One region of the Streptomyces sp. 1331.2 genome, then DNA from elsewhere that is predicted to be linked to it. Evidence: riboswitches for the same ligand, from Rfam matches in the RefSeq annotation. Region 1 holds a riboswitch; each other region holds the start of a gene.
What was found. Region 1 has a riboswitch for cyclic di-AMP ahead of CRP52_RS14220 (M23 family metallopeptidase). Riboswitches for the same ligand answer to the same signal wherever they lie in the genome.
Positions count from the first base shown of each region.

Region 2: it holds a riboswitch for cyclic di-AMP, as region 1 does, so the genes downstream of both, CRP52_RS03760 (M23 family metallopeptidase) here and CRP52_RS14220 (M23 family metallopeptidase) in region 1, are expected to answer to the same signal.
Region 3: it holds a riboswitch for cyclic di-AMP, as region 1 does, so the genes downstream of both, CRP52_RS40465 (LysM peptidoglycan-binding domain-containing protein) here and CRP52_RS14220 (M23 family metallopeptidase) in region 1, are expected to answer to the same signal.
Region 4: it holds a riboswitch for cyclic di-AMP, as region 1 does, so the genes downstream of both, CRP52_RS05225 (glycoside hydrolase family 16 protein) here and CRP52_RS14220 (M23 family metallopeptidase) in region 1, are expected to answer to the same signal.

Region 1 covers NZ_OBMJ01000001.1:3,363,305-3,366,503, forward strand. Annotated here, with positions in the region: gene CRP52_RS14215 (hypothetical protein) at 1-392, shown strand, start outside; gene CRP52_RS14220 (M23 family metallopeptidase) at 478-1,311, opposite strand; cyclic di-AMP (ydaO/yuaA leader) riboswitch at 1,324-1,482, opposite strand; gene CRP52_RS14225 (YiaA/YiaB family inner membrane protein) at 1,693-1,983, shown strand; gene CRP52_RS14230 (alpha/beta fold hydrolase) at 2,111-2,938, shown strand; gene CRP52_RS14235 (TetR/AcrR family transcriptional regulator) at 2,994-3,199, shown strand, end outside.
Region 2 covers NZ_OBMJ01000001.1:866,474-869,672, forward strand. Annotated here, with positions in the region: gene CRP52_RS03755 (DUF2470 domain-containing protein) at 1-390, shown strand, start outside; gene CRP52_RS03760 (M23 family metallopeptidase) at 640-1,614, opposite strand; cyclic di-AMP (ydaO/yuaA leader) riboswitch at 1,617-1,797, opposite strand; gene CRP52_RS03765 (MFS transporter) at 2,110-3,199, shown strand, end outside.
Region 3 covers NZ_OBMJ01000001.1:2,982,374-2,985,572, forward strand. Annotated here, with positions in the region: gene eno (phosphopyruvate hydratase) at 1-627, opposite strand, end outside; gene CRP52_RS40465 (LysM peptidoglycan-binding domain-containing protein) at 920-1,699, opposite strand; cyclic di-AMP (ydaO/yuaA leader) riboswitch at 1,705-1,873, opposite strand; gene CRP52_RS12555 (cytochrome P450 family protein) at 2,084-3,199, opposite strand, start outside.
Region 4 covers NZ_OBMJ01000001.1:1,220,092-1,223,290, forward strand. Annotated here, with positions in the region: gene CRP52_RS05225 (glycoside hydrolase family 16 protein) at 1-1,285, opposite strand, end outside; cyclic di-AMP (ydaO/yuaA leader) riboswitch at 1,287-1,451, opposite strand; gene CRP52_RS05230 (MoaF-related domain-containing protein) at 1,807-2,136, shown strand; gene CRP52_RS05235 (alpha/beta hydrolase) at 2,159-3,199, opposite strand, start outside.

The sequences.
Region 1 (3,199 bases):
TGGCGCCGGAGGAGCGGACGGCCGCGTACGAGGCGCTGGTGCCGGCCGGCTGGCTGGACGAGCCGGACGCCGAGGGCTGGGGGCCGGGCCGGCTGCTGTCGGTCGGCATGGCCACCGACGGCGCGCGGCGGCTGCTGGAGCAGGGCCTGATGCGGCGCAGCTACCGCAACCTGGCCGAGCTGACCGCGCAGGGGCGGCCGATGCCGGACGAACTGGCCGGGGACTTCGGGCAGTTCGAGGAGGCGGCGGCCGGGGCGGCGCTCGACCTGTTCGGCGAGTGGACGGTGCCGGGTCTGCCGCGGCTGCTGGTGGAGGAGTTCCCCGAGCTGGCGCCGGAGCCGGGCCGGGAGGAGATCGAGGCGTACCTGGCGCAGCTGCCCGCGGAGGAGTGAGGCGCTGTGGAGAGAGGCGCTGAGGCGGGAGCCCCCGGCCGTACGGCGGTTGCCGGCGGTCGGGGGCTCCCGTGCGTCCCCGGTGTCAGGGGGTGAGGCCGCGCTGTTCGAGCCAGGGCTCGGGGTCGACCGGGGCGCCGCCGCCGGGGCGGACCTCCAGGTGCAGGTGCGGGCCGGTGACGTTGCCGGTCGCGCCGACCTTGCCGATCTGCTGGCCGGAGGCGACCTTGCCGGAGCCCTTGATGATCGAGGAGAGGTGGCAGTACCAGATCTCGGTGCCGTCGGGCAGCGTCTCGACGATCCGGTAGCCGTAGGAGCCGGACCAGCCGGCCGAGGTGATGGTGCCCTGGCCGAGCGCGTAGACCGGGGTGCCGGTGTCGGCGGCGAAGTCCAGGCCGGTGTGCAGGTTGGCCCAGTAGCGGGCGCTCTGGCCGTAGTGGGCGGAGAGCCGGTAGTCCTTCACCGGGAGGGTGAGGGCGGCGGCGGCCTTCGCCTCGGCCTCCTCGGCGGCGCGCTTGGCCTCGGCCTCCTTGGCGGCGGCCTTGGCCTCGGCCTCCTGCGCGGCCTGCACGCGGGCGCTCTCCTCGGCGGCGGTGCGCTGGCTGTCAGCCTGCTGCTGGATGCGGGCGGCGAGCGCGAGGCCGGGGTCGGCGGCGAGGACGACCGGCGCCTCGTCCGGGGCCTCGACGGCGGGGGCGGCGGCCGGGGTGGCGGAGGCGAAGCCGGTGGCGCCGAGGGTGGCCGCGACGGCGGTGACGCCGAGCAGCGGGGAGGCTCCGCGGGCCTGACGCGGCATCCGGTGGCGGTTGGTCTCGGCCTCCGGGCCGTAGGCCTCGGGGCCGTCCGCGCCGGGGTGGTCGAGGAGCTGGGTACCGGCTGCGGGGCCGGCCGGGTGTGCCGGGGTGTGCGTCGACGCCACGGAGGCGCGCTCCTTTCCTTCCTTCGCGCCTACCGGGTTAGCTGACGGGTTCGGAGCAGGAAGGTCTCCTACGGCCGGGCCGGGGCCCCGCCGATTCACCCCAAGGAACGTGGTTCCCCGGCTCCCTGGCCTGCCCGGAGGCCGGCCGGCGGGATTAGGCGACGGCGCACGGTGCCGTCTGGGTACGGCGTTGACAACCGCGCTGCGTTATCAAACGTTAATCCTAGGAGGCTCTGATTCCAAGCCATCCGTCCGGGACCGCTGGGGAGCAGGTGATCAGACGTCAACGAACGACCCCTCAATGCGAGCACTCCACCTGAGCACTCCAGCTGAGTACTCCTACTCATGTGCGACCCGATCCGGCAGCCGCATCCTGACGCCATGAGCCAACCGATGCAGCACCGCACGACGGCCGCGTACTACGTCCAGGCCCTCCTCTCCTTCGCCCTGTCGGGCACCGCCCTCGCCGTGGGGATCGCCTACCTGCCGGTCGACGGCTGGACCCGGGCCTTCCTCGGGATCGGCCTCCTCTACACCGTGACCTCTGCGTTCACGCTGGCGAAGGTGATCCGGGACCGGCACGAGTCGAACGAGATCGTCAACCGGGTCGACCAGGCCCGGCTGGAGAAGTTGCTCAGCGAGCACGACCCGTTCCGGGTCGAGGGAGCCTGAGGCGGGCGAGGGTCCTGGGATTCCGGCTCCGGCGCGCTTGACGGCTAAGGCTATTAGCCTTAGCTTTATGGCTATCGGCAGCACTCGCCGATAGCTCGCAGCAGCGGCGGACCGAGGAGGGCCCACCATGAACGGCACCGGCACCCCGAACACCCAGTACCTCACCGTCCCCGGCGGGCGGATCGCCTTCGACGACACCCGGCAGGGCGACGGCACCCCCGTCGTCCTGCTCCCCGGCATGCTCGACAGCCGGGCCGCGTACCGGCACCTCCGCCCGCTGCTCGTCGCCGCCGGCCACCGGGTCGTCACCATGGACCTGCGCGGCTTCGGCGAGTCCTCCATCACCTGGGACGACTACGGCCCCGCCGCCCTCGCCGACGACGTCCTCGCCCTGCTCGACCACCTCGGCATCGACCGCGCCGTCCTCGTCGGCAGCTCGTACACCGGGGCCACCGTCGTCAAGGCCGCCGGCAACGCGCCCGAACGGGTCGCCGGGATCGCCCTCCTCGACGCCTTCGTCGAGAGCCCGCGGCCGAACGCCCTGATGCGCGGCGTCATGGGGCTGATGGGCGCGGCGATCGTCCACTGGCCGGCCGTCTGGGGCCTCTACCTGCGCCGGATGGCCTTCCCCGGCGCCAAGCCCGCCGACTTCGACGAGTACGTGAACGGGCTGGTCGCCGCACTGCGCACCCCCGGCCGCAAGACCGCCACCCGCGGGTACGTCACCGGGGACTCGGCACCGACCGGCTGGACCGCCGCCGTACGGTGCCCGGCGCTGGTCGTCATGGGCAGCAAGGACCCCGACTTCCCGAAGCCCGAACTCGTCGCCGACCGGCAGGCCGCGGCACTCGACGCGCGAAAGGCGATGATCGAAGGGTCCGGGCACTACCCGATGGCCGACAACCCGCAGGCCACCGCCGACGCCCTGCTGCCCTTCCTCGCCGAGATCGGCTGACCGCCGCGCTCCTGCCCGCCCGACGCCCCACCTTCCCCACGGAGAACCCGAAGCCATGCCCCGCGTAGGACTGACCCCCGACCAGGTCGTCGACCACGCCCTCGCTGTCATCGACGAACAGGGGGCCGACGCCCTCACCCTGGCCGCCGTCGCCGCCCGGGCCGGGGTCGCCACCCCCTCCCTGTACAAGCACGTCAGCGGTGGGCTCGCCGAACTGCGGCGGCTGATAGCCGTCCGGGTCACCGACGAACTGGCCGGCCG
Region 2 (3,199 bases), 2.5 Mb from region 1:
ACCGTCCACCTGCACGTGGACGTCGCCCACGCCGTCCTCGCCACCCCGTACAGCACCGGCGCGATCACCGCCGCCGACCTCGCCCGCGCCACCGCCGACCCGCTGGCCCGGCACGAGGCCGCACTGCTCACCCACCTCGCCGACGACCACGCCGACGCTTTCGACGTGCTCACCCGCCTGCTCGACCCGGCCCTGCTCGCCCGTACCCCGGACGTCCGCCCGCTCGCCCTGGACCGCCACGGCCTGGTGCTGCGCCTGGACCACCCGGACGGCCACCGAGACGTCCGCCTGGCCTTCCCCGAACCGGCCCGCGACACCGAGGACTTCGGCCACCGGATGCACGACCTGCTGTCCGCCGCCCGGTACGGCCAGCCCGCCCACCGCGGCTGACCGAACGCCAGCCGCCGAACGCCACAGCCACCGAACGCCACCGAACGCCACAGCCACCGAAGGCCGGAAAACGGCAGCGGCCGGCCCGGCTCGCGAGGGGGTTGTGTCCCGCGAGCCGGGCCGGCCTTGGGCGTGTCCCGCGCCCATGTCCGCCGTGCGGCGATCACCCGGTCGAGCGGTCACCCGACATGACCATCCCGGAGGATCGATTCGCTCCGCAGCAGCGGTGGTTCCTGAGACCCCGACAGGTCAGAGCGCGACGCCGTGCGCGCGCAGGTAGGCGACCGGGTCGATGTCCGAGCCGTACTCCGGACCGGTACGGATCTCGAAGTGCAGGTGCGGGCCGGTCACGTTGCCGGTGGCACCGGAGAGGCCGATCTGCTGGCCGACGGTGACGGTCTGACCGATCGACACGCCGATCGACGAGAGGTGCGCGTACTGGGCGTACTTGCCGTCGGCGAGCTTGATCTCGACCTCGTTGCCGTAGGCGCCGCCGTTGCCGGCCTTGACCACGACGCCGTTGGCGACGGCGCGCAGCGGGGTGCCGGTGGAGGCGACGAAGTCCTGGCCGGTGTGGTGGCCGGAGGCCCACATCGAGCCGGCCACGCCGTAGGCCTCGCCGAGGACGGGGTGGGCCAGCGGCGCGACGTAGCCGGAGGTGGCGGCGACCGGAGCGGCCGTCACGGCCGGGGCCGGAGCGGCGGTCTGCACCTGGGTCTGCACCGGGGCGGACGGCTTGGCGACCTCGGTCGTGACCTGCAGCTGGGCCTGCGGCTTGGCGGCGGCCTGGGTGGCCGGCGCGGCGGGCTTCGCCGGGGCGGCGTCCGCGGACGGCGCGGCGGCGTGGCCGGCGATCGCGAGCTGCTGGCCCGGGAAGATCAGGTTCGGGTTGGCGCCGACGACCGAGCGGTTCTGCTCGTACAGCGCCTGCCAGCCGCCCTCGACGCGCTTGGCGTCGGCGATCTTGGACAGGGTGTCGCCGCTGACGACGCGGTAGCTCTCGTGCGCGGCGGCGGCCTGGGCGGCGGGCTTGGCCTCGGTGCCGGCGGCGGGCTTGGCCTCGGTGCCGGCGGCGGCCTGGGTGACCGGGGCGACCGGGGCCGTGTGGGCCTGGGCGTTCATCGCGGTCACGAGCGGGAGGGCGAAGGAGACGCCGGTGACGGCGGTCGCGATGCCGATGCGGGCGGCGCGGGGCAGGGTGATACGACGAGCCTGAGCAGGCATGGAAGTTTCCTCTCCGACGCCTGCGAGGTGAGCTGTCGGGTTCGGGCTGGAGTTGCCCGGCCGCATGCGCGGCTTCACCCCGAGCCGGCCCTGGACGCCCGCGCCCTGAGGCGCGAACTCCGGTCCGGCGACTTACCTGTGGGTCCCCCGCTCCTGCCGTACAGAGTTCAGTGCGAGCCACCGGGCAGCGGCAGGACTCGGCGTTCCACCCGGTGGATCCGTCCGGGCTGGCCGGGCGGTCGCTGAACTAAAACCCATCCGTTCGGGTGAAGCAATGTCGATCTCTTGAACGGGCAACCATCCCCCACCCCCCGGTCACCCTCCGCACGTCGCGCCGCACGATCCGTACACAATCCATTCACCCCGCGCCACTGATCCACGACCCTGCGCCGAACTCCACGACGCTGCGCAACCCCCCACCCACCGAGCGTCAACGACGGACACGCCCTCCGGTGAGCCTTGTCACGTACGCCCCACGGGGCGCAGGATCGGGCCGTGGCCACCTCCGAAGCCGGCACCCTGCGCCTGGGCACCGCACAGGGTCGCTGGGTACTCCTGGCAACAGTGCTCGGTTCCAGCATGGCGATGCTCGACGGCACCGTCGTGAACGTCGCCCTGCCCCGCATCGGCGCCGACCTCGGCGCCTCCCTCGCGTCCCTGCAATGGACGCTGAACGCCTATCTGCTCACCCTGGCGGGCCTGATCCTGCTCGGCGGCGCACTCGGCGACCGCTACGGGCGGCGCCGGGTCTTCCTGATCGGCGTGGTCTGGTTCGCCGTCGCCTCCGCGGCCTGCGCCGCCGCACCGAACATCCAGGTGCTGATCGCCGCGCGCGCCGTCCAGGGCATCGGCGGGGCGCTGCTCACCCCGGGCTCGCTCGCCATGCTCCAGGCGGTCTTCCATCCTGACGACCGTTCGGCGGCTGTCGGCCTCTGGTCCGGCCTGGGCGGGGTGGCCGCCGCGGTCGGCCCCTTCCTCGGCGGCTGGCTGGTGGACGGCCCCGGCTGGCGCTGGATCTTCCTGCTGAACCTGCCGCTCGCCGCCGCCGTGATCGCCGTCACCACCCGGTCCGTACCGGAGAGCCGGGACGAGAGCGCCACCGGCCGCTTCGACGTGCTCGGCGCGGTGCTCGCCGCGCTCGCGCTCGGCGCGTTCACCTACGCGCTGACCGCGGCCGGGGAGGGCCTGTCCCCCGTGGTCTGGGCCACCGGGGCGATCGGCGTACTGCTCGGCGCCGTGTTCCTGGCCGTCGAACGGCGCGCGGTCGAGCCGATGCTGCCCCTCGGGCTGTTCTCCTCCCGGCTGTTCACCGCCGTGAACCTGGTCACCCTGTGCGTGTACGCGGCATTCAGCGGCGTCTTCTTCCTGCTGGTGGTGCAGCTGCAGATCGTCTCCGGGTTCTCGCCGCTGGTCTCGGGCTTCGCACTGGTGCCGATCACGGTGCTGATGCTGGCGCTGTCGGCCCGCGCCGGGCGCCTCGGCAAGCGGATCGGCCCGCGGATCCCGCTCACCATCGGCCCGCTGCTGTGCGCCGCCGGAGTGCTGCTGATACTGCGCATCGGCCCGGGCTCCTCCTACTGGGCGG
Region 3 (3,199 bases), 380 kb from region 1:
CGCGAAGCCGCCCTCGTCGCCGAGGCCGGTGGACAGGCCGCGCTCCTTCAGCACGCCCTTGAGGGTGTGGTAGACCTCGACGCCCCAGCGGACGGCCTCGGAGAAGGACTCCGCGCCGATCGGGGCGATCATGAACTCCTGGATGTCGACGTTGGAGTCCGCGTGCGAGCCGCCGTTGAGGATGTTCATCATCGGGACCGGCAGGACGTGCGCGTTCGGGCCGCCCAGGTAGCGGAACAGCGGCAGGTCGCTGGCCTCGGAGGCGGCGTGCGCGACGGCCAGCGAGACGCCCAGGATGGCGTTGGCGCCGAGCGAGGACTTGTCCGGGGTGGCGTCCAGGTCGAGCATGGCCTGGTCGATCAGGCGCTGCTCGGTGGCGTCGTAGCCGACCAGCTCCGGGCCGATCTGCTCGATGACGGCCAGGACGGCCTTCTCGACGCCCTTGCCGAAGTAGCGGTTCTTGTCACCGTCGCGCAGCTCCAGCGCCTCGAAGGCACCGGTGGAGGCACCCGACGGGACAGCGGCACGACCCGTGCTGCCGTCGTCGAGGCCGACCTCGACCTCGACCGTGGGGTTGCCGCGCGAGTCGAGGATCTCACGGGCTACGACGACATCGATGGACGGCACGAGGCATCTCCTTGCGGAAGCAGGTCCGGCTGACGCTGGTGCTGTCGGCGGGACGATTGCGGAGTCGTTACGGACCAGAGCCTAGCCGCCCGGGCTCCCGGGGCCACGTCGGCCTCGGTTCCGTCTCAGCGTGTGGCCCCGCTACGCACCGGTAGTTCACCTGCTTGTCCCAGCTTCGTCGCACCGGGGCGGACGAGGCCGACGAACGCGGACGGAGGGGGCCGGACGTACCGGCTCCCTCCGCGCGTCGCGCCGGGGGACGGCCCGGGCGGGTCGGCCCGGGCGGCTCGGCTCAGCCGAGGTGCAGCACCTGGCCGGGCAGGATCAGGTCCGGGTCGCCGCCGACGGTGGCGTGGTTCTGCGCGTACAGCTCCTGCCAGCCGCCGGACACGCCCTGGGCGGCGGCGATCGTCGACAGCGTGTCGCCGGAGCGGACGGTGTAGTCGTGGCCGGACGCCGGCGCGGCCTGCTGGGGAGCGGCGTGCTTCGGCGTGTACTGCGGCGCCGACTGCTCGACGGGCTTCTCGGCCTGCTGGGGGGCGGCGTGCTTCGGCGTGTACTGCTGCACCGGCTTCTGGGCCGACTTGGCGGCGGGCTTCGCGGCCTGCGGTTTGGCGGTCTGCTGGGGGGTCTGCTGCTTGGCGGCGGACTGCGGCTTGGCGTCCGCGGAGGTGTCCACCGAGGCCGGGGCGCCGCCCTTGGTCAGACCGGCCTTCTGCGAGCAGACCGGCCAGGCGCCCGGGCCCTGCGAGGCGAGCACCTTCTCGGCGACGGCGATCTGCTGACCCTTGCTGGCCTGGTTGGCCTGCGGCGCGTACGCGGTGCCGCCGTACGCCTTCCAGGTGCCGGAGGTGAACTGCAGGCCGCCGTAGAAGCCGTTGCCGGTGTTGATGCTCCAGTTGCCGCCGCTCTCGCACTGGGCGACGGAGTCCCAGGTGGAGGCCGGGGCGGCGGAGGCGCCGGTGGCGGTGAGGAGCGGCAGTGCGAGTCCGACGCCGGCCACACCGGCGACGGCGATGGCCTTCTCGGCCTGGGTACGACGACGGTGACGGCCAGTTCCAACGAGCAGCATGAAGAGGTCCCTCTCCGCACGCCTGCGAGGTGAGCTGTCGGGTTCGGACCGGGAGGTGGCCCGGCCGCCGTGTGCGGAAAAGATTCCGCTCGGGCGGCTTCACCCCAAGCCGTGGGAGGACGGCAACAAACCTGGTTCCCCCGCCCCTGCCCAGGGTTCTGGTCGGTTTCCCGTGACGCGGCGGGCAGGATTCGGCGTTCCGCGCACGAGGTCCGCAGCTGCGAACTCCAGGGAGAGTAGACAGAACATCAGACCGATCACAAGCTCATATCGCAGATATCACACAGAAATTACGGCGCGTGGCCGATCGCCTACCAACGGCGTCGCTATGTCCGGTTTGATGGGCGTTCATACCGCCGTCGAGGGCCCGTCGGCGACACCGCGTCAGCGTGTCGAGGCCGCCGGCGGCGCGTGCGGGGACCGGCTCTCCGGCGTGAATTCGACCGGAAGTTCCCGCAGCCCACGCATGATCAGACCACCCCGCCAGCGCAGATTCTCCGGACTCTCCGCGAGCCGCAGATCGGGCAACCGGGAAAGCAGCGTGGCCAGCGCGGCACGCCCCTCCAAACGGGCCAGCGGGGCGCCGATGCAGTAGTGGATGCCGTGCCCGAACCCCAGATGGGGATTGTCCGTTCGGGCCAGGTCCAGGGTGTTCTCGTCCGCGAACCGGGCCGGATCGCGGTCCGCCGCCGCCAACACCACCAGCACCGGATCGCCCACCGGGATGTCCACCCCGCCGATGGCCAACGGCCGCGTCGCGAACCGCCAGGTCGCCAGCTCCACCGGCCCGTCGTAGCGCAGGAGTTCCTCGATCCCGGTGTCCAGCAGCCCCCGCTCGCCGCGCGCCACCGACTCCTGCAGCAGGCGGCGCTGCTCCGGGTTGCGCAGCAGCGCGTACGTCCCGTTCCCGATCAGGTTCACCGTCGTCTCGAAGCCGGCGAAGAGCAGGATGAAGGCCATCGCCGCGGCCTCGTTCTCCGTCAGGTGCTCGCCGTGGTCGCTCGCCCGGATCAGGCCCGAGATCAGGTCGTCCCCGAGGTCCGCGCGCTTGCGGTGGATCAGCTCCAGCAGGTACGCCCGCATCCGCTTCACCGCCCGCCCCACGCCACCGCGTTGACCGCCGCCGTGCCGGATCATCATCCCGGCCCAGTCGCGGAAGTCGTCCTGGTCCTCCGCCGGCACGCCCAACATGTCGCAGATCGCGTAGATGGGGAGCGGGAACGCGAACTCGTGGATCAGGTCCGCCGAACCGCGCTGCGCGAAGCCGTCGATCAGCCGGTCCGTGAGCTGCTGCACCCGCGGCTCGAACTCGGCCACCCGGCGCGGGGTGAACGCCTTCGACACCAGCCGGCGCAGCCGGGTGTGGTCCGGCGGGTCGATGTTCAACAGGTGGGTCATCAGGTCCGCCTGCCGCTCCCCCGGGATGCCCACCCGGCCGGTGCGGTGCGCCTGCTCGCTGTGGTGCGCCGGGTTCTTCGACAGCCGGCCGTCCGCGAGCGC
Region 4 (3,199 bases), 2.1 Mb from region 1:
TGATCGGGGCGGTCCCCTGCGGAGCCGGGTGGTACTGCCCCGCGCACACCGAGAGGTTGAGGATCAGGTACGCCGACCAGGTGGCGCCGACGCCCTTGCCGTCCGAGAAGACCTTGACGCCGTTGACGTACCAGTCCACCGAGGTGGCGCCGTAGTAGGTACCGATGGTCACCCACTGGTCCTTCGCGATGGCGCTCGCGTCGGTGTAGTACTTCGGGTTGCCGGGGTTGACGTGGTTGGTCAGCTCCAGCAGGTTCGGGTTGTCGGGGTGGTACTCGAAGGAGTCGATCTCCCCGTTGCCGTTCTTCCAGGTCCACAGGGCCGGCCAGGCGCCGCTGCCGGCGGGCAGCTTGACCCGGGTCTCGGCGTAGTCGCCGGTCTTGACCTGGAAGCCCTCGCTGGAGCCCTCGGTGGTCAGGAATCCGGTGTTCCAGGACTGCTTGCCGTTCTCCAGGGCCGGGCCGCCGGAGGTGGCGGTGAAGGTGGCGACCCCGTTGGCGACGCTGACGTTGTTCTTGTTCAGCCAGTCCAGCTTGTTGTCGTCCGGGTTGTGGTTGCCGTACTTGTACGCGGTGCTCTTGTCGCCGACCCAGCGCTGGCCCCAGCTGATCGGGCTGGTGAACTCGTCGGACCAGGTCAGCGACTTGCCGGCGACCGGGGAGGACGGCGCCGGGGTGGTCGGGGCAGCCGTGGCGCTCGGGGTCGGCGTCGCGCTCGGGGTCGGCGTCGCGCTCGGGGTCGACGTGGCGCTGGGGGTGGCGGTCGGCGTGCTGGTCGGCGTGGCCGTCGGGGACGGGGTCGGCGTGGCCGTCCCGGAGGCCGAGACCACCAGCTGCTGCGCCGGCAGGTTGTGCCAGGCGCCGCCGAGGTCCTGCCAGAAGCCGAACTGGCTGTACGTCCCGGCGGGCAGGGTGCGCGCACCGCTGGTGAAGTTCACCCCGCTCGGGCAGATCTGCACGTTGGAGGCGTTGCCGGGGAAGTCCAGGTTGGTGCCGCGCGCGTCGCGCACACCCACGCCCACGGTCTTCGCGGTGAAGCACGCCGAGGAGTGCAGACCGAGCGAGGCGGTGGTGGCCTGGCCCGCGACCATGGTGGCGGGGCCGAGGCGGTCCTGGGTGACGGTCGGCGCGGTGGCCGCCTGGGCGCCGGTGACGGACGGCAGTCCGAACAGGCCGGAGCCACCGATGGCGAGCGCGCCGGTCGCGGCGAGGGCGGCGTTGCGGCCGCGGTGGGAGGGGCGGGCGTGGCGCGGCGCACGACGCCGGGCAGCGGCAGGCTGGGGCATGGGGTGACCTCTGCGACGCCTGCGAGGTTAGCTGTCGGGTTCGGGCTGCAGTTGGCCCGGCCGTCTGTGGAGCGGCTTCACCCCTAGCCACGGCCGTACGAGGAACGCACGGACCGGGCGCCGACCTTGGTTCCCCCGCTCCTGTCCGCTCCGGTGCTCGGTGACCCGCCGGCGGGTGGACAGGACTCGGCGTCCCGGCGGCGGGGTCCGCGTGGGCGGACGACCGTTGCAGGCTAGGCAGGCCGTACGTGAACGGACAACTCCCTCGGGCCGGTTGTCGTGCAGCTCACAGTGGTGTCGATCAACGACACTGTGTGGCGGGCGAGTTGATCAAGTCCCGCGGCCGGGGCGCGGCGCCGGTGGTCTCGTCGAGGCCGCCGGGGGTGTCGGCCGGACGCGGCGGTGGCGGACCGTACCGTGGCAAAGATCTGACCGAGTGCACCCGGTCGGATAAATTGGAGGCCGGAGATCTTCCGCAGTGCACAAGAGCACCGAACCCGGAAACGAGGAGCCGCCCCACCATGACCGCGTCCCTGCCCGCCTTCGCCGGCCGCACCTACCTCTTCCGGGCCGACAACGGCGCGGCCTTCCGCAACACCTACTCGGCCGACGGCACCCGGCTGCGCTGGGAGGGCCTCGGCGAGTCCGCGGGCCAGTGGGAGGACGTACGGCTGCACGTCGCCGAGGTCGCGCCGAAGGTCTACTTCGTCAGCTGGACGGAGCAGAGCGGGATCACCGTCAGCCATGTGATGGACCTCGACAAGCTGACGGTGCGCGCCTTCTGGACCTTCGAGGGCGAGGGCGGCCGGGTCGGCGAGCTGCACGCCGGGACGCTGGAGCAGGTGGCCTGAGCCTGAAACGGCCCGAGGACGCTCAGACGGTCTGGTTCGGCACCTTGAGGTGCTGGGAGAGCCACTCCAGCGAGGACGGCAGCAGCGCGCTCCACGTCTCGAAGTTGTGGCCGCCGTTCTCCAGCATGCTGTACGAGACCTTCATCGGGCTCTGCACCGCGTCGACGAAGGCCTCGGTCTCCTGGCGGTAGCTGCCGTCGCCCTTCTTCGTGCCGGCCAGCAGCACGGACACCTTCGGCTGCGGCAGGTTCTTCAGCCGCCACATCAGGTTGGCCTCGTCGCGGCGCTGCTTGCTGCCGCCGAACAGGTCGCCGGTGGTCGGGTCGTCGGCGGCGTCGTAGTAGGCGGAGAGGGCGACGGCGGTCGGGAAGACGTCCGGGTGGCGCATGGCCAGCTTGAGCGCGCAGTAGCCGCCCGTCGAGTTGCCCATGAAGGCCCAGGCCTGCGGATCGGACGAGACCCGGAAGCTGGCCTGGATCGCCGAGGGCACGTCCTTGGTGAAGTACGTGTCCGACTGCGGGCCGTTGGGGATGTCCTCGCACTCGGTGTCCTGCGGCAGGGCGGGCGAGGGACGCACCAGGACCATGACGGTCGGCTGCATCCGGCCCTCCTGCAGCAGCTTGAGCGCCGCGCCGGGGTAGTTGAAGCGGGTGATCAGGTTCTCGGCGATTCCTGGGAATCCGGTGCTCACGATCACGGCCGGGAACTGCTTCTGTGCGTACTCCGGCTGGAAGTACTGCGGGGGCAGGTAGACGTAGCCCTCGGTGGACAGCCGGCTGACCGCGCCGTCGATCCGGACCTTGCGGATCTCACCGGACTGGCCCGGCTCGCGGCCCATCGCGCCGCCACCCTTGACCGAGGCGTGGCCGATCGTCTCCACCAGCAGGCGGCCGGAGGCGTCCGCCTTGTTGTGGATCACCACCGGGCCGGTGTCACCGGTGCCCAGCAGGTCGCCCCAACTGCTGTAGAAGGCGAAGTAGTTGTTCGCGACGAGGCCGAGCGCGGCGAGCACCGCCAGCTGGGTGGCGAGCAGCGCACCGATCCGGCCGAGCACCGCCTGCCA